Regions from separate parts of the Pilosibacter sp. NGB245 genome, predicted to be linked through region 1. Evidence: predicted binding sites of a transcription regulator. Region 1 holds the regulator's gene; the other holds the start of a gene.

Region 1 (10,287 bases):
TGCGGTAAAAAAACGGGCACAGCGGAAGTTTGACCGGAAGCAGCTGCCTGCCTATCGGGAAATTTTATCGAACGTTCCGGTAACAAGTGAAAACACGCTTCGCGAGTTTCCCCTTGTTATCGCGACAGTCACCAAGGTCTCGCGCAAGCACGGACTTTGGCTCGTTGTTCGCGTAAACAAACAGCTCCGGTCGACCAGGAATACTGATTGCCGGAGCTGTTTGTATCTTTTATCTTTTCTCTGCAGGACCGCAGTCATATTTATTGTTCGCATTGCTGCAGCAGTCTCTGTCAGTATCATTTTTCGGTCAGATCTTCTCATACCGCTCAACATCTACAACAAAGATCGTCGCACCGCCGACATCGACCGACATCGGCATTGTTGCGCAGTGGACCATGGAGGAACCGGATACATACGGCATATTGATCGTGATCTTCTGGTGATGGCCGCACTCCTTTTTAATAATATCGATCGCTTCATCAACCCGCGCTTCTTCCGTCACGATCATCAGGGTCGTATTCCCTTTTTTCAGGAATCCGCCGGTCGTGGAAAGACGGGTCACGCTGAATTTGTGTTTTGTGAGTGATGTCGTCACATCGTCCTCGTTGTCATACCGGATAATTGCGTAGATCAGTTTCATATAGCATCCATCCTTTCTGCGTCTTATTTCGAAGATTGCGGTATGCGCCGCAAAGATATAACTGTAACACTAAGGCAGCCGCTCTGAATTCTTTCTGATATTTTTGAATATTCTTATCATCCTGGAACAATCAGTCTTTCACACGCTGCTTAGATGCAGTATATCACATTTTTTCTTTGAGAACAATAAATATTGCATTAAGATTTTGTTTCGACTATGATATTAGATAACGAATGCAGGCAAATGATCTGCACAAGTTGAGGAGATCTACTATGAAAACAGCTGCCATCATTGCAGAATACAATCCATTCCACAATGGCCATAAATATCAGATTGAAGAGACAAGACGCCGGACCGGAGCCGATTTCATCGCGGTCGTCATGAGCGGTGACTTCGTACAGCGCGGGGCCCCGGCAATCTACAGCAAGTTTCTCCGGACTCGCTCCGCGCTTCTCTCCGGCGCTGACCTCGTTGTCGAAATGCCCGTTTTCGGAAGTCTGAGCGCTGCCCAGGATTTCGCACGTTGCGGAATCTCTTTGTTTCATCATATGGGGATCATCGATGTGCTCTCCTTCGGCAGTGAAGCAGGGGAAATCAAAAAATTGCAGGAACTGGCAGACCAGGCCGGCACAGAGACGGAAGAACAGTCGGATCTGATCCGTAAAAGTCTCCGAAGCGGCCTTACCTACCCACAGGCACTGGCTCTTGCCAGAAAAGATTCTGTTCCTGTATCGCCCAACGATATCCTTGCGGTTGAGTACCTGAAGGCATTAAAGGAATTTTCTTCCGCGGTCGAACCCTGGACCCTGAAACGCTCCGATCCCGGGTATCACTCCGAAGGGCGGGACGGCTCTTTCGCTTCTGCAACAGCGATCCGAAAGGCGATCTCTGCGCAGGATCCGGATTTTCTCTCAGCTGTTCTCCCGGATTCCCACTTTGAAAGTCTGCAGGCCGAATCCGAGGTTCCATTATTTCCGGATGATTTTTCTCTCCTGATAGAACAGAAGATCCTGACTTCCGCTCTGGAAAAAATTCAGAGCATTTCCGGTATGCCGGAGGACCTCGCCGCAAAGCTCTATAAAAACCGTCTGGAATTTCTCCGAACCGATGCACTGACCGCAGCCAGAAAAGACCGGCAGTATACTTACGCGAAGGTCAGCCGCGCTCTTATGAATCTCATGCTGGATATCACAGACAAGGACCAACGGGGATTTGCTGCCTGCGATTACGCTCCATGGGTCCGGATCCTGGGATTCCGAAAAACATCCGCAGCACTTTTATCGGAATTGAAAAAGCATTGCGATATCCCTGTCATCGTCAAGACCGCTGATGCCAACGAGATTCTCTCCCCGGAAGTCTATCCGCTTTTTGAGAAAAATCTGACCGCATCTGAGATCTGCCGGATGGTGCGGGAGCTGAAATCAGGAAAGGTACAAAAAAACGAATTTACCCGTTCGCCGATCATGATCCCGTGAACTATATCGGCAATTGAATTACCGCGCATCTGCATTTTAGATCACCGTATCTACGATGTAGATGCTTCTTTTTTCCGGTTCCTTTTCTCCGCATATTTGGCTGACACTTCTTCCGACTGCGACGGACATTGGCTGGAATAGCTCTCTTCCTGCCGGATCTGCTGTCACGCACGTTTTCAGATCACGCCGTCCGATATTCTGACAGTGCTTCCCACGCCTTCCCGACCGCGTTTTTTTGTTATCACGATCTTTTTTTCAATCCTGTCTTTCAGCTCCGCAACATGAGAAATGATACCGACAAGTTTTTTTCCGTCCGCAAGATTTCCCAGTGCCTTTACCGCCTGGTCCAGCGCATCCTCATCAAGAGAACCGAATCCTTCGTCCACAAACATGGCATCCAGCTGGATCCCGCCTGCCATAGACTGGATCTCATCCGAAAGTCCCAGCGCCAGGGAAAGCGAGGCCTGGAACGTTTCGCCGCCGGAGAGCGTCTTTACACTCCGCTCACTTCCGTTATAGTGATCGATCACATTCAGTTCCAGTCCGCTCTTGTCCTTTTTGTTCCCCGATGTCTCACTTCTTTTCAGTTCATACTGACCGCTGCTCATCGTCATCAGCCGGATATTCGCCCGCCTCAGAATCCGGTCAAAATACGCCATCTGGACATAGGTCTCAAGTTCGATCTTCCGCTTTCCATTCAGTGTCCCGGCTGCCGTGTCCGCAAGTGAGTGGACCCAGATATATTCCTGTTCTGTCTGTTCCATGAGATTCTGCCAGGTGCAGACCTTCTCGTAGATCTTCCGGTTGTTCTGTAAAGCCGAATGGAGCTGTTCCCGCTGTTTTAATGTTCCTGTTTTTTTCGTCTCCAGGCGTTCCAGCATCTCTGAGAGTTCCGTTTCCTTCAGCTCTTCTCTTTTTCCGATCTGTTTTTCCAGTGTTTCCACCGCAGAATCCAAGCTCGCCATATCTCTCTGGTATTTTTCCATTTTAGCCTTCGCGCTGCTTTCTTCCAGCTCCAGCTCCCTTTTCTGCGTTTTCATCATTTTCAGGTTTTCTTCGATCTCTGCCGCATTTTGCCCTTCCAGCCTTTCCTGAAGCTCTTTCACCTGCACCTTCAGCATTGACAGGGATGTCAACAGGTTCTGCTCCGACAAGGCAAGCGCCGTATTTTTTTCTTTCGCCGTCTCCAGAGCCTTTTCCAGCTTCTTTATTGAATCTTCCAGCGTTTTTAGCTGTTTCAGCTGTTCTGCATTCGATCTGATACGGATTTCCAGTTCACAAAGTTCTTTCTCCGTCTTTGTTATCGCCAGTCTGGCTGCCGTCATACACTCCGCAGGATCCGATATCTCTGATATCCTGTTATACAGGTCTGCTTTCAAAACGGCAGGAAGCTCCACTATCCTCTTTATCTCGAGATCCAGATTTTCTTTTAAGTTTCCGGCTCTCTCGCTCAGCCTCTCAGACTTCACTCCTGCCCGTTCAGCTTCCTTCTTCCTTAGTTTCAGTTCTTCCTGATCCGGGATCTCTTCTGCAAGCTCAGCAGGAGCCGGGTGATGACAGGAACCGCATACCGGACAGGGGATTCCTTCCTCCAGATCCTGTGCAAGAATGCCGGCCTGGGCATTCAGAAACAGTGTTTCCAGGTGTCCATACCGTATGCGGCTCTCATCACGCAGGGAAATCGAGATTGCGTACTCTTTCTGCACATCTTTCAATTCCCTGTAAGTCGACTCAAGCCGCTCCAGGTGTTCTTCCAGTTCCTTTTTCTGTCGCAAAAGTGCTTCTTTCGCATTTGACAGCTGCTCTTTCTCCACCGGTGCTCTGGAAATCTTCTCTCTGTCCCCAGACCGGTTCTCCAGTTCTGTTTGCAGAAGATCCGTCTGTTCCTGCATCGACTTTCTATCTGTCTGAACGCTCAAAAGTGTCTGTTCTTTCCCAGCCGCTTCTCCTCTTTTCTGATCCAGTTCCAGAAATCTCTGACTATCCAGTTCCAGTTTCTGAACTTTCTTTGCCAGTTCTTCGCGAAGCTCCGACTTTTTCTCCACTTTTTTCCATTCTGCAAGGACCGCTTCATACTCCGGATTCAGTCGTTCCCGTTCCTGTTTTTTATTCTCCAGTTCTGCCTCGATCCGTCTGATCTGGGCCGCCTTTCCCTTTTTTTCATTTACCGCGCGGATCTGCTTTTCCAGGCTCTGCACAGATCCATCCAGCGTTTCCAGATGTACCTTTTCTTTTTCTGTCTCACTGCGCAGCAGCTCGATCCCCCGCATTGTTTTTCCTTCAAAGTGTACCTTTTTTAAGGAATTAAATTCCTGTTCCGCCGCCGGATCTTCCTCAAAGCAGGCATCCTCCAGGTACTGGGTAATGCTCCGGCGCAGATCATCATAATCTTTTCGTCTGCGCTTTTCCTCGTCCCGCAGACGCCACTGGATCTCCTGAAAGATCTCCGTGTGAAAGATCTGACGGAAGATTTCTCCGCGTTCCGCAGTCCCTGCGATCAGAAGTTTCTGGAAATCCCCCTGGGCGATCATCGCAATCTGAGTAAACTGTTTATAGTCGAGACCCATCAGCTCCGTCACAGCCTTTGTGACCGCGCCCATCTTTGCCACTGGCTGACGTCCGTCGGGATAGATCAGTTCCGCATCCGCTTTTTTCGTTGTAAATCCGGTTCCTCGCTTTTTCGGGCATTCATATTCCGGATTTCTTCTGACGATATATTCTTTTCCCTGATAGGCGAAAGTCAGCTCCACAAACGTCTCCGTCTCTGCTTTCGCATATTTGCTCCGGAACATTCCGGCTTCCCGCACAGTTCCGCTTGCCTCACCGTACAGGGCAAATGTGATCGCATCAAAGATCGTCGTCTTACCGGCGCCGGTATCTCCCGTGATCAGGTAAAGACCGTGTTCTCCAAGTTGTTCAAAATCGATCGTGTTCTCCCCCGCGTATGGGCCGAAGGCACTGATCACCAGTTTTTCAGGTTTCATTCTTTTATCTCCCGGATCAATTGCTCTGCAAAATTCTTCTGCTGTTTCGTCATAGGCTGATTATTCTGAAGTTCATAGAACTCATAAAACAGTTCGATCTCTGTCTTTTTTTCTACGGCCTGCGCTGCATCGACCTCCTGAGTGGTTTTTGTCCTCTGATTGTCATACAAAAGCTGCATGATATTCGGGTAGATCACACGCAGTTTCTGAAGACCGTCCGGCACATCATCCTCGTCCGTCAAGGTCACCTGGATATAATCTTCACGGTTCATATCTCTGTAAAAAGAACGGTCGGTAAGTTCCAGATAAGTGCCCCGGAGCTTCCTCATATCCCGGAGAGGTTTTAACGGCAGCAGGCTGGTCCTTACTGTTCCTTTTTTCTCCAACTCCACGACTGTAATTGATTTCTCCTGGTCCACCTCCGAAAATGAATATTTTAAGGGAGTCCCGCAATAGCGAACCCGGTCAGTTCCTACGTTTTGGGGACTGTGGATATGTCCAAGTGCTGTATAATCAAACGGTGTAAAGACCGCTGCGTCAATGTTGTCGAGACCACCGACCTGAACATCCTCCGACTCGCACCTGGAAGCTCCCGTGACAAACTGGTGTGCGACAAGGATGTTTCTATCCTTCAGATCGATCTCCATATGGCGGATCACCGTCTCCGCCGCAGTCTGGACATCCGTTACCAGATCCGCCTCATTCTCAAATACATGCCGCACAGTCGAAGGGCGGATAAACGGGAGCAGGTGGATCCAGACTGTTCCGTATTGATCCTTCAGCGGAATCTTCGTGACACTCCCATCATATACAGGCGAAAGGTAGATCCCCCGGCTGTTCAACAGTCTTCCGCCGAAAGCCAGCCGTTCCGCCGAATCATGGTTCCCGCTGATAATAAAAACAGGAATCGCTCTCCCGGCAAGCCTTGTGATAAATTCGTCGAACACCTGGACCGCCTCCGCGGACGGGATCTGCTTGTCATAAATATCACCGGCCAGGATGATCCCGTCCGGCTTTTCTTCTTCCGCCAGATCAAGAATTCTTTTAAGAATATATTTCTGGTCTTCGATCATCGAAAACTCATTGACTCTCTTTCCGATATGAAGGTCCGATAAATGGAATAATTTCATTGGTTCCTCCTATTGCTCTCTCTTCTGCTCCTCCTATTGTACCGTTTTATCCCGGCAATAGCAAGCAAGGAACTTTTGGCCGCCGGTCAGCTGGAATGCAAGTATCCCGGAGAAAGAACAAGATCCCCGGACATCATTCTGCCCAAAGGATCTCGTTTGCAGCCCGGAGAGTCTTTCTCTCCGCATCCTCTCTTCTGTATCTTTCTGTCTTATATCATCACTTTATATACGGGTTTCCCGGCGTCTCCGCATAATACTCCACGGAGATCATATCACCGGCACGGAGTTCGTCAGAAACCATTCCGTTGATCAGTTTCAGCTCATATACATATTCCCGCACGGACATACCGGAATGATGATAATAAGTTTTTGCAACAGACCAGAGGGTATCACCTTTTTCCACCTCGATCGTCGTATAATAGCGGTTATAGACGGCATCATCCTCGTCTTCATTCGCCATAACCAGGGTCTTTCCAAAAAAGCAGGACATGATCATCACGATCATCACAAGAGCGATCAAATACTTCTTCATATTGGTTCCTCCTCTGTATTCAGTAAGTGCAAACTCATGTTCGGGAACATCTGTTCTGGTTTAGATTCTATCACGCGAACATATGTTTGTCAATTCTTTTTCTCCATTTTTTCGAACAAAAGTTTGCTTTTTTTCGCAGTTTATGATACTATGTATGCAGAGAAGAAATATTCTTTTGCAGATTATTACAGCGGTCGTCAAATGTCTCCCCGTGTATGCGCGGTTGCCATTTTCCTAATCGCCGTGACGAATAAAAGGAGGGGTCTCATGAGTCAGGGAAAAATTACTGATAAGCAGAAAGAAATACTTGAATATATAAAAGAAATGATCTTAAAGAAAGGATATCCGCCGGCTGTGCGCGAGATCTGTGAGGCGGTTCACTTGAAATCCACCTCCTCGGTCCACTCCCACCTGGAATCCCTGGAGAAGAACGGATATATCCGCCGGGATCCGACGAAGCCGAGAACTATCGAGATTCTCGATGATGATTTCGCTCTTACAAGACGTGAAGTTGTAAATGTGCCGGTGATCGGTACGGTCGCCGCCGGAACTCCGATCCTCGCGGAGCAGAATATCGAAGATTATCTTCCGATCCCTGCCGAAATGCTCCCGAATAAAGAAGTATTTATGTTAAAGGTAAAAGGAAACAGTATGATCGAAGCAGGGATCTACAGCGGTGATAAAGTCATCGTTGCAAAGCAGCCGGACGCCGAGAACGGCGATAAAGTCGTTGCGCTCGTTGATGACTCCGCGACCGTAAAAACGTTCTACAAAGAGAACGGTCACTTCCGTCTCCAGCCAGAAAACTCCACGATGGACCCGATCATCCTGGATCACGTAGAGATCCTCGGTAAAGTCATCGGTCTTTTCCGCATGATGAGTTGATTTGTTTATAACAAAAGAAAAATCCCCGGCAGTCCGCTGTGTTTTTGCAGTGGAACTGTCGGAGATTTTTTCATATCTTCCAGGCTGTGCTCTTGCGCTGTTGTCCCTTTCCCTATTTCGAGAATACCAGTCGAAATATCTTATGCCCGAAATGAGATGCAGCCGTTTGTCGGGTTAAATATTATTTCATGATTTTCCAATGTATCATTTACTCCTATAGAGCTCGGCAAACCAGAATCTGCGATTCTAATGTTTTTGCTTTAATTCATAGGACGGATGATATAAGCCGGTTGGTTCGTAAAATTCGTCACCAATATAGTGAAAACCCAGCTTACGCAAAACCTTTGCAGATTCAGTATTATGAGGATTATGTCCTGCAAACAGTGCGTCTGCTTTCTAAATGGAAAACGCGTAGTTGATGACAGCCGATGCAGCTTCCACTGCGTAGCCTTTTCTCCAGAATTGCGGAAGCAGATGAAACCCGATCTCATATTCATTCTTACGATATGGTCGCAATCCGCAGCATCCAATCGCGAGATCCAGGGTGCGTTCGGCTTTGAGAACCCGCAGGCAATCTATAAGTGGATCGCCGGGAAATCACTTCCAAGCCTGAACAACTTTATCATTCTCAGCAGACTGTTACATACCAGCATTGAAAATATCCTCGTCATTGACGGGGATATTCCTCTTTTATGGGTTTCTTTAAACCAAGGGTTCAATGACATCTTCCCTCTCTCGCCTTATAATCGTGTCATAAGGAATTGATGCGAAGGAGGCGAATACATCATGAAAATGACTTCGGCTTATGCCAATAAACTGCTCAAAAGCCTGGCGGACGAAAAGTCCTACTGGGAAGCCAAGGAAGCGACATCCCGTACATACGTTGCCGCCGTCAGCGAGGAACCGGTCATTCCGGAGTATGACTACTCCGCCGTTTCCGAGACGTTGAAAGAAATTGATCGAAAAACCGTTATTATCAAGCACGCCCTGAACCTGGCCAACGCAACAGCAAAGATCATGGTAGGCGATACGGAAATGAGCGTCGACAGCATTCTGGTAAGGATGGCACAGCTCAACTCCCGCAAAGCGACCCTGGACACCATGCGGAAATGCCTTCCGAAAATGAGGGAATCTTCCCATGCATTCAGCTCCAGGAATGCCGTTCCTGAGTATCGCTATACCAATTACGATCCAGAACTGGTAAAACAGGATTACGAACATATCTCCGGCGAAATCATGGAAATGCAGATTGCCCTTGATCAGTACAATCAGACGTTCCTGTTTGAAGCGGACATGTGACATACTCCCACCACTTAGCTCACGCTTGAAGTGGGGGCTTCTCGTTCGATTACCCCGTTGGGCAAAGCATTCACGAGCGATCCCCGTGTGTCCCACGGTTCTTTTTGTCTGATATATTTTTATGATGCTTTTTCGCTTTTTTCTAATATGATCCCGGATATTCTCAGGCCTTCCCGGCAGACGTTGACCGCCGCATTTTCATCACGGTCCATCCGGTTTCCGCAGCTGCAAAGATATACCCGATCTTCCAGTTTCAGATCATGTTTTATTTTTCCACAACAGCTGCATGTTCTGGAACTTGGATACCAGCGGTCGATGCGGACAAGTTTCTTCCCTTCCCGTTCCAGTTTATACTGCAAAAAATCTGTGAACATTCTCCAGCCGTTGTCATGAACATTTTTTCCAAAATGATGTTCCCCGCTCATCGTCTTCAGATCCAGATCTTCGATACATACGATATCATAGAAATTGGTTATCTTTCTTGATTCTTTATGCAGATAATCTTTTCTCTGGTGAGCGATATGTGTATGGATCCGCGCCACTTTTTTCTGTTGTTTTTTATAACGATTGCTTCCCTTCCGGCAATGGCTCAGTTTTCTCTGCGCTTTCGCCAGTTTTTCCTGGCTGTTTCTGAAATAGTGCGGATAACCTGCATGTTTTCCATTGGAATCTACATATAGTTCTTTCATGGAAAAATCGAGTCCGACGGCCTGCCTTATGTTCCTTATTTCCACTGGCTTTTCTTCACAAAAATACAGAAGAGAAACATAATACCGCCCATCAGCTTCCAGACAGACGGATGCACCTTTCAGGCAGGCATCTTCTCGGATCTTACGATGCTGCCGGATCCGGATCCAGCCAGTTTTGGGGAGCTTCAGTTTCCCATCTTTTAACAGGATATTTCCATTGACACTGTTTGTGGTATAGCTTTTAACAGGATTCTTTTTTGACTTGAATCTCGGAAAACCAAACGATGGATCCCTGAAAAAGTTTTTATATGCAATCTGTAGGTGCAGCTGGGCATTGCACAGAGCAAGGCTGTCCACTTCTTTTAGCCATGGAAATTCTGCCTTATATTTTGCCGGAGTGACCTTTAGATTTTTTCCGGTCTTTTCATAGCATTCCTTCTTTTCTGACAGCATCCGGTTATATACGAACCTGACACATCCAAATGTTTTTGCAAACAGTTCCTGTTGTATTTTATTGGGATAGATCCGAAACCGGTATACTACGTTCATATTTTTTCTCCCCCTGTGTCTCGATGTACTGACGGATCACTTCGATCGGAGCTCCGCCGGCACTCAGGAGGCAGAAGCTCTGACTCCAGAACATTTCCTTCCAG
Region 2 (10,287 bases), 950 kb from region 1:
AAAATAATGAGTGTACAGGCTTGCAGAACAGGATTGTTATATGATAAGATATGATATAAAAATGCGGCTGTGACCGGAATATAACAGACAGCCGCACAAAGGAGGAAATCCCATGAAATGTCCATTTTGTGGTGCACAGGATACAAAAGTCATCGATTCGCGCCCGGCGGATGACAACAGTTCGATCAGACGCCGCCGTCAGTGCGAAGAGTGCGGGAAACGTTTTACGACGTATGAAAAATTAGAGACAATGCCGCTTATGATCATCAAGAAAGACGACTCCAGAGAACCGTACAACCGGGAGAAGATCGAGAATGGAATCCTTCTTTCCTGTCATAAGCGCCCGGTCTCTTCGGAACAGATCACGAAGATGATCGATGAGATCGAAAAACAGATCTTCAGTATGGAGGAGCGGGAGATCCCGTCCGTGACGATCGGTGAGCTTGTCATGAAAAAGTTAAAGATGGTGGACGAGGTTGCCTATGTCCGTTTCGCGTCCGTCTACCGGGAGTTTAAGGATGTGAACGCATTTATGGAGGAGCTCGCGAAGTTCCTGAACAATAAATAAGAGATGGGGAGAAAACTGCAAAGGGCTGAAAAATTCAAGCCGAACGCAGGGCAGCAGTATGTTTGAGACATTTTATCCGGGAAACTATGTGGACAGTGCATATGAGATCCCATACGAAAAACTTTATGAGAGAGGATATCGCGGGATCATCTTTGATGTGGACAACACGCTGGTTCCCCACGGTGCACCGGCAGATGCGCGGGCGATCGAATTGTTTGAGCGGCTCCGCGCGATCGGGTTTTCGACCTGCATCCTTTCCAACAATAAAGAGCCGCGGGTATCTCCGTTCGCTGACAAGGTGGGGAGTCCCTATATTTTTAAGGGCGGAAAACCGTCGAGAAAAGGATATGAGCGGGCCATGGAACGGATGAAAACAGACCGCGACACGACATTGTTCGTCGGGGATCAGCTTTTTACGGATGTCTGGGGCGCAAACCGGACAGGCCTCTACTCGATCCTCGTAAAGCCGATCAATCCCAAAGAGGAGATCCAGATCGTCCTGAAACGCTATCTCGAGGCGATAGTTCTCGCGTTTTACAGGAAACGATTGAAAAAAATGGGGCAGACAGCCGGGGATTTTTGCAAAAAATAGTTGAAAACCGCAGTAGAATAGTATAGAATAGGATAGAATCAGCTATTAGCGTGAAATGTGAAATAAAATAATTGGAAACAGTTTTAAGGAGGATTATCATTTATGGTATCAGCAGGTGATTTCAGAAATGGCGTTACACTCGAAATTGATGGACAGGTCGTACAGATCTTAGAGTTCCAGCATGTAAAACCGGGTAAAGGCGCTGCTTTCGTTAGAACAAAATTAAAAAACGTGATCAACGGCGGTGTTGTTGAGAGAACTTTCCGTCCGACCGAGAAATTCCCGGCAGCAAGAATCGACCGTGTGGACATGCAGTATTTGTATGCAGACGGCGACCTTTATAACTTCATGGATGTTAACACATACGAGCAGATCGCATTATCCACAGATGTTGTTGGCGATGCATTAAAGTTCGTAAAAGAGAACGAGACTGTTAAAGTCTGCTCCTACAACGGCAAGGTATTCTCTGTTGAGGCTCCGTTATTCGTAGAGCTTGAAGTAACAGATACAGAGCCGGGCTTCAAGGGCGATACAGCTACAGGCGCAACAAAGCCGGCTACTCTTGAGACAGGCGCTCAGATCAACGTTCCGTTATTCGTAAACCAGGGTGATCGCGTTAAGATCGATACACGTACTGGTGAGTACCTTTCCAGAGCTTAATCTGCAAAAACAAGTTTCAGAATCCCAGGAAACCAGGTGTTTCCTGGGACTTTTTTTACCCTTTTTTGTGCGAAAAATTGCGTAACAGGTTGCCAATTGGGTAAAATTTTCTTATAATGGAAAGGACAGAGAAAGGAAGTGAACACATAATGGAAGGTCGAAGTCATACGATGGAGGCAGACGCACACCCTGAACCGGTGGCAATACGCATGACCGGGGGCTGCTGTTATGTGTGTTGCCGAAATCAATCTGTTCAGTTGTAACCGGTGTCTTTGGATTTACCGGATGCAATGGCTTTGTCTCCATGATCGCATGAATCTTTGCCGGAAATTCCGGGCAGAAATAACAGATTGTGGGGGAAAAGAAAATGCCGAATGATGGAAATGAAACATTTGACATGGAGCATCTTCTGGAGCTGGCAGAGGAAAAAAAATACCGCCTGCTGAAGGAAGAGCTTGTGGAACTGAACGAGGTGGATATCGCATCGTTCATCGAAGAACTGGACTCTGAGCGCACCGTAATCGTGTTCCGGATGCTGCCGAAGGCGCTGGCGACCGAGGTATTTGCCGAGCTTCCGGTGGACAAGCAGAGCCACATCATCAACAGCATCACAGATAAGGAGCTTTCCGAGATCGTGGATGAGCTCTATGTGGATGATGCCGTTGACCTGGTGGAAGAACTCCCGGCGACGGTGGTCCGCCGTGTTTTACAGAACACGAAGCCGGAGACGAGAAAGCTCATCAACCAGTTCTTAAACTATCCGGAGAACAGTGCCGGAAGTATCATGACAGCCGAGTATATCGGACTGAAAAAGAACATGACGGTGGAGCAGTGTTTCGCCTACATCCGCCATCACGCAGTAGATTCCGAGACAATCTACACCTGCTATGTGATGGACGAAAAAAGGATGTTGGACGGTGTGATCACGGTAAAGGACCTTCTCCTTCAGCCGTATGAGCGCCAGGTCGGCGATATCATGGACACGCACGTCATCAAAGCGAAGACGACCGATGACCAGGAGCTTGTGGCCGATACGATGAACAAGTACGGACTTCTCTCCATGCCGGTCGTGGACAGTGAGGACCGTCTGGTCGGGATCATCACGGTCGACGATGTCATGGAAGTCATGGAGGAAGAGGCGACCGAGGACTTCGAGAAGATGGCGGCGATGCTGCCGAGTGAAAAGCCGTATTTAAAGACGGGCGTATTCACGCTGGCGAAGAACAGGATCCCGTGGCTTCTGATCTTGATGCTTTCCAGTACGATCACAGGTGGGATCCTTGTAAAATACGAGAATGCCTTTGCGGCGATCCCGCTTCTCGTGAGCTTTATCCCGATGTTAATGGATACCGGCGGAAACTCCGGAAGCCAGAGCAGCACGATGATCATCCGTGGTATGGCTGTCGGTGATATCGAGCCGAAGGATATCCTGAAAGTCGTGTGGAAGGAAGTAAGGGTCGGTCTGATCGTCGGATTTGTGCTGGCGGTGGTCAATTTTATCCGCCTGATGATCCAGTACCCGGGAAATACGATGATCTGTCTGACGGTTGTGATGAGTCTTTTCTGTACCGTTATCGTCGCGAAGACGATCGGATGCACGCTGCCGATCGGGGCGAAAGTATTAAAACTTGACCCGGCGATCATGGCGTCGCCGATGATCACGACGATCGTGGATGCGGTGAGCCTGATGGTGTACTTTAATCTGGCGTGCCATCTGCTGGATATGACGGTGTAGAGGATGGAAATGATAAGAATGTCTGTCTGCGGACTTATCCGCGGATAAATATATATTAACAGGAGTATGGATTATGGAAAAAGTAAGAACAAGATTTGCGCCGAGCCCGACCGGCCGGATGCATGTAGGTAATTTAAGAACAGCTCTTTACACATACCTGATCGCGAAGCACGAGGGCGGAGATTTCATTCTCCGTATCGAGGATACAGACCAGGAGCGCCACGTTGAGGGCGCCGAGGACATTATCTACCGCACACTGGCAGAGACAGGCCTGGTCCATGACGAAGGTCCGGATAAGGACGGCGGCTACGGTCCGTACGTTCAGAGTGAACGTCAGAAAGCCGGGATCTACATGGAATATGCGAAAAAACTTGTGGAAAAAGGTGAGGCTTACTACTGCTTCTGTACCCAGGAGCGCTTAAATACATTAAAGAAGACCGTAAACGGTGAGGAGATCATGGTTTACGATAAGCATTGCCTGCATCTCTCCAAAGAAGAGGTAGAGGCAAACTTAAAGGCGGGAATGCCGTTCGTCATCCGCCAGAACAACCCGAAAGAGGGAACCACCACATTCCATGACGAGATCTACGGAGATATCACAGTAGACAACGCAGAACTCGACGACATGGTCCTCATCAAATCCGATGGATATCCGACCTACAACTTCGCAAACGTTGTGGATGACCATCTGATGAAGATCACACACGTTGTCCGCGGAAATGAGTACCTTTCCTCCTCTCCGAAATACAACCGTCTCTACGAGGCATTTGGCTGGCAGGTTCCGATCTATGTACACTGCCCGACCATCACAAACGAGGAGCACAAGAAATTAAGTAAGAGAAGCGGACATTCCTCCTTTGAGGATCTTCTTGAGCAGGGATTCTTAACAGAGGCGATCGTAAACTTCGTTGCCCTTTTAGGATGGTCTCCGGCAAACAACCAGGAGTTCTTTACACTTGAGGAGCTTGTAAAAGAGTTCGATTACCACAACATGAGCAAGTCTCCGGCTGTCTTTGATATGACAAAGCTCCGCTGGATGAACGGTGAGTACATCAAGAAGATGGATGATGACAAGTTCTTCGAGATCGCAAAACCGTACCTTGAGGCTGTGATCAAGAAACCGCTGAATTTAAAGAAGATCGCCGGAATGGTAAAGACAAGAATTGAGACTCTGCTCGATATCGCGGATCAGATCGATTTCTTCGAGGAAATGCCGGAATACAGCGCAGATATGTATGTTCATAAGAAGATGAAGACAACAAAAGAGAACTCCTTAGAGACATTGAAGGAAGTTCTTCCGATCCTTGAGGCGCAGGATGACTTCAGCAATGACGCTCTCTTTGAGGCTCTTTCCAAATACGTTGCCGATAAGGGCGTAAAGACAGGCTTCGTAATGTGGCCGATCCGTACCGCAGTGTCCGGAAAGCAGATGACTCCGGCAGGCGCTACTGAGATCATGGAGATCATCGGAAAAGAGGAGTCTCTGGCTCGTATTAAGAAGGGAATCGAACTTCTGGAAGCAGCAGAATAATGGATTTTAATCAGGCACAGATGACGGCCCTGGAACACCGGGATGGACCGATGATGGTCCTCGCGGGTCCGGGGTCCGGAAAAACGACAGTAATTACACACAGAATCAAGAGACTGCTGGAGGCGGGCGTTGACCCCTCCGGCATTCTTGTCATTACGTTCACAAAAGCGGCGGCCACGGAGATGAAGGAACGGTTTCTGAGACTGGCGAGGGAAGAAGACGAAAAGCGGAAACAGGCGGAGCAGAGAGCAGGCGGGAGCCGGACGGGGGCGGAAAAGCCCTTTTTTGGAACTGCTGATCCTGGTCCCCGGAGGCGCGAAGCCTGCGGGACGTCTCTGGAGGCAGCAGGTTCCCGTGTGAGCTTTGGAACCTTTCACTCGGTCTTTTACCATATTTTAAAGTGGGCGTACCGTTTCCCTGCCGGAAATGTGATCAGCGGGGAGGAAAAACGCCAGTATTTTAAGAAGTTTCTCGATGAATCAGAGATGGAGGTCGAGGACGAGGCGGAATTTATCTCCTCCATCATCAATGAGATCAGCTACGTAAAAGGCGAGCGCCTGGATCTGAAGTACTACTATTCCCAGAACTGCCCGGAAGAGTGGTTTAAAAAGCTTTATGACGGGTATGATGAGATGCTGAAAACGACGGGAAAGATCGACTTCGACGATATGCTCGTCATGTGCCATGAGCTGTTTACGGAGCGGAAGGACATCCTGGCAGCATGGCAGAAGAAGTTTAAGTATATTCTCGTGGATGAGTTCCAGGATATTAACCTTCTTCAGTATCAGGTTGTCCGGATGCTGGCACTGCCGGAGAACAATCTCTTTATCGTCGGAGATGATGACCAGTCGATCTACCGGTTCCGCGGGGCGAAGCCGGAGATCATGCTCGGCTTTGAAAAGGATTTTCCGGGGACAAAACGGGTGCTTCTGGGAACGAATTACAGGTCTACAAAGGAAATCGTGGAGACCTCTCTTCGCCTTATTGAGCACAATAAGGTCCGGTTTGATAAGAAGCTGGAGCCGTTCCGGGGATCCGGACGTCCGGTGGATTTCCGGGTTTTCGATAATCCCGGACATGAGATGGACACGGTGGCGCAGAGTATCCGCGCGTACCATGATGCCGGGTATCAGTGGAGCGAGATCGCGGTACTGTTCCGAACAGGGGCAAATTCCGGCCTGATGGCGGAGCGGCTGATGGGCTATAATATTCCGTTTAAGCTGCGGGATGTGATCCCGAATCTTTACAGCCACTGGATCGCGAAGGATCTCTTCGCCTACATGGAGATCGCGGCGGGCAGCAGGAAAAGATCCGATTTTTACAGGATCATGAACCGGCCAAACCGGTATTTCAGCAGGGATGCCTTTGATACGCCGATCGTATCCTTTGACCGCCTGAAATCCTTTTACCAGGATAGGGACTGGATGGAGGAGCGGATCTGTGACCTGGAGGCGGATCTTCGCGCAATGGCGCCGTTAAAGCCTGTGGCGGCAGTCAACTATATCCGGAAGGCGATCGGATACGATGACTATCTGCGGTCCTATGCAGAATTCAGGCGAATGAAGCCGGAGGAACTTTTCGAGACGGCAGATAAGCTCGCGGAGAGCGCGGCGGAATTTGCAACCTTTGTGGAGTGGAAGGAACATGCGGCCCGGTATGAGGAAGAATTAAAGAAGCAGAATCAGGAAGAGCGCGAGGAGACGAAAGACCGCGTGACTCTGTCAACGATGCACAGTGCAAAGGGACTGGAATATCCGGTCGTCTTTGTGGTTGATGCGAATGAGGGGATCGTTCCACACCATAAAGCGGGTCTGCCGGCGGATATCGAGGAGGAGAGACGGCTGTTCTATGTCGCCCTGACACGTGCGAAGGACCGGCTTCATGTAGCGGCGGTGAAGGAGCGGTATCACAGGAAGACGGATGTTTCCCGGTTTGTGGAGGAAGCAGGACTGTGATCAAGTCGAATGTACGTGGGACCTGGTGAGCAATTCTGGTCAGAGCAAGTTGACAAATTCCTCACGGAATTACTGCACTTTGCACTCTGTTTTAAAAAGCGAGGAGAAACATGGGACTTGTTCATATTTACTGCGGAGATGGAAAAGGAAAAACGAGCGCGGCGGTCGGACTGGCCGTCCGGGCGGCAGGATGCGGAAAACGCGTGGTGATCGCGAGATTTTTAAAGACGGACAATTCCGGGGAAGTGGAAATTTTAAAGAAAATCCCGGAGGTTACGCTGATCCCGTGCCGGAAAACATTTGGCTTTGTCCGGTCGATGGATGAAGAGACGAAAAGGGAATGTGCGGCATACCACAGAGAGCTGTTTGGCGAAGCGGTGAAACTCGCGGAACATGCGGATCTGGTGGTGTTTGATGAGATCATGGCGGCTGTAAATTACGGGATGGTTCCGGAACGCGATGTCCTGGAATTTCTTGAAAACCGCCCCGGAAGAGATCAGACGGACGGGCTGGAGATCGTTCTCACTGGGAGAGATCCGTCGGAGAAGCTGATCGCGGCAGCGGATTATGTCTCGGAGATCTGTAAGAGAAAGCATCCGTTTGACCGCGGGATCATGGCGAGACGGGGAGTTGAGTACTGACGTTACAGTACACGGGCACTCCATGCCCGCGCACTGTAACAGGATTTTGCCGATGCTTCGCATTCCGAATCGGCAAAATCTGCTGTCACAACTGTATTGTACGGAATTTTCAGTTCAGAAAATTCCTACCGTGTACAGTAACGTACTGACCGCTTCTTTTTAAAAGTAGCAATTCTTTCTATTGATTTTATGGCAGTTTACTGGTATCCTATAAAAAATGGCAGCCGTGACAGAAAAGAACCGCTGCAAGAAACGGCAGGATGCCGGAAATGAGAGGAATTTGAGATTATGGCAAAGGACAAAAATATGAATCAGGATGCTGCAAACGATGAGGAGATGACCGTGACTCTGACACTGGATGACGGAACCGAGTTAGAGTGCGTGGTCCTTACGATCTTTGAGGCGGCTGATAAGGAATATATCGCGCTTCTTCCGTTAGACGGAAATGAGGCTGAGGATGGCGAGGTATACTTATACCGCTACACAGAGATCAATGGAACTCCGGATATCCAGAACATCGAGAGCGACGAGGAGTACGAGATCGTTGCTGATGCGTTCGATGAACTTCTCGACACTGAAGAGTACGACGAGATTGTAGGCGAGGACGAGCTGGACGACTGATTTAAAAAATGAGAAACAGCAGTTTCCCATAATATGAACCGCTAAGGCGGCGTTTCCGACTTCCGATAGAGGGAGAATGGGGACGCCGCCTTTTTACGTGCAATATACGTGCGGGGCGTAGGATAGCGGGAGCAAATGAGAAATAGAACATAAGTTCGAAAATAACTGTACATTTCTATATAGACATGGTATACTTAAAAGCAGTTAAATATATTTTTAATTCCAGGATGCGAGACCGGAATAATATGAAAGAAGCATGAAACTAAAAAAGATGAAATAGACCGAATCAGGAGGAAACCATGGATCATTTTGAACTTGTATCAGAATATCAGCCGACCGGTGACCAGCCGCAGGCAATCGAACAGCTGGTAAAAGGCTTCAGGGAAGGCAATCAGTTTGAGACACTGCTCGGTGTGACTGGATCCGGTAAAACATTTACGATGGCGAACGTGATCCAGCAGTTGAATAAACCAACACTTGTGATCGCGCACAATAAGACGCTGGCAGCACAGCTTTATTCGGAGATGAAGGAGTTTTTCCCAAATAATGCGGTGGAATATTTTGTATCCTATTACGACTACTATCAGCCGGAGGCCTATGTGCCGTCGACGGATACTTATATTGAAAAGGACTCCGCGATCAACGATGAGATCGATAAGCTGCGTCATTCTGCGACAGCGGCCCTTTCTGAGCGGAATGATGTGATCATTGTAGCTTCGGTATCGTGTATCTATGGTCTGGGAAGCCCGATCGATTATAAGAACATGGTGATCTCGCTGCGCCCTGGAATGGAAAAAGACAGAGATGAAGTGATCCACAAACTGATCGATATCCAGTATACAAGAAATGAGATGGATTTTAAACGAGGAAGTTTCCGTGTGCGAGGAGATGTGCTGGAAGTATTTCCGGCATACTCCGGAAGTGAGGCGTACAGGATCGAGTTCTTCGGGGACGAGGTGGACCGGATCATAGAGATCGAGGCGCTGACCGGAGAGGTGAAGGCACAGTTGGAACATGTGGCGATCTTCCCGGCATCCCACTATGTCGTTCCGAAGGAAAAGATGATGCGTGCGACTGAGAATATTCTTGCAGAGATGAAGGAGCAGGTAACCTTCTTTAAAAGTGAGGATAAGCTTCTGGAGGCACAGAGGATCGCTGAGCGGACAAACTTTGACGTGGAGATGATGAGGGAGACTGGATTCTGCTCCGGGATCGAGAACTATTCCCGCCATCTCGTGGGTTCCGCACCGGGGCAGCCGCCGTGCACGCTGCTCGACTATTTTCCGGATGATTTTCTGATCATCGTGGACGAGTCCCATATTACGCTTCCGCAGGTCCGCGGCATGTATTTTGGTGACCGATCGCGAAAAAAGACACTGGTGGATTATGGCTTCCGTCTGCCGTCCGCACTTGATAACCGTCCGCTGAATTTTGAGGAGTTTGAGACACATATCAACCAGATGATGTTCGTGTCGGCGACGCCGTCCACTTATGAGGCGGAACATGAACTCCTGCGTGCGGAGCAGATCATCCGCCCGACAGGGCTTCTGGACCCGGAAATCTCTGTCCGTCCGGTGGAAGGACAGATCGATGATCTGGTGGGCGAGATCAATAAAGAAGTGGAAAAGCACAATAAAGTTCTCATCACGACGCTCACAAAGCGTATGGCGGAGGACCTGACGGATTATATCAGGGAAGCCGGAATTCGTGTAAAATATCTGCACTCGGATATTGATACGCTGGAGCGTGCGGAGATCATCCGGGATATGCGTCTGGACGTCTTTGATGTCCTTGTTGGAATTAACCTTCTCAGAGAGGGACTCGATATCCCGGAGATCACGCTTGTTGCGATCCTGGATGCGGATAAAGAAGGATTTCTTCGTTCAGAGACATCCCTGATCCAGACGATCGGGCGTGCGGCCAGAAACGCGGAAGGTCATGTCATCATGTATGCAGATACGATCACAGATTCCATGCGGGCCGC

Evidence for each region. The regulator LexA, encoded in region 1, represses DNA repair genes until DNA is damaged. The targets are predictions, from matches to a motif close to CNAACANNTGTTNG.
Region 2: uvrB (excinuclease ABC subunit UvrB) is a predicted target of LexA. The motif match lies at 8,448-8,461, and genes of this name have one in related genera.

The regions. Positions count from the first base shown of each region.
Region 1 covers NZ_CM171584.1:1,932,594-1,942,880, forward strand. Annotated here, with positions in the region: gene ACXMYH_RS08630 (cyclic-di-AMP receptor) at 308-640, opposite strand; gene ACXMYH_RS08635 (tRNA(Met) cytidine acetate ligase) at 913-2,115, shown strand; gene ACXMYH_RS08640 (AAA family ATPase) at 2,292-5,099, opposite strand; gene ACXMYH_RS08645 (exonuclease SbcCD subunit D) at 5,096-6,229, opposite strand; gene ACXMYH_RS08650 (LysM peptidoglycan-binding domain-containing protein) at 6,447-6,761, opposite strand; gene lexA (transcriptional repressor LexA) at 7,029-7,646, shown strand; gene ACXMYH_RS08660 (GNAT family N-acetyltransferase) at 8,043-8,162, opposite strand; gene ACXMYH_RS08665 (hypothetical protein) at 8,433-8,945, shown strand; gene ACXMYH_RS08670 (RNA-guided endonuclease TnpB family protein) at 9,065-10,183, opposite strand; gene tnpA (IS200/IS605 family transposase) at 10,146-10,287, opposite strand, start outside.
Region 2 covers NZ_CM171584.1:980,584-990,870, forward strand. Annotated here, with positions in the region: gene nrdR (transcriptional regulator NrdR) at 113-568, shown strand; gene ACXMYH_RS04320 (YqeG family HAD IIIA-type phosphatase) at 627-1,160, shown strand; gene efp (elongation factor P) at 1,263-1,820, shown strand; gene mgtE (magnesium transporter) at 2,218-3,555, shown strand; gene gltX (glutamate--tRNA ligase) at 3,629-5,086, shown strand; gene ACXMYH_RS04340 (ATP-dependent helicase) at 5,086-7,041, shown strand; gene ACXMYH_RS04345 (cob(I)yrinic acid a,c-diamide adenosyltransferase) at 7,152-7,682, shown strand; gene ACXMYH_RS04350 (DUF1292 domain-containing protein) at 7,971-8,303, shown strand; gene uvrB (excinuclease ABC subunit UvrB) at 8,603-10,287, shown strand, end outside.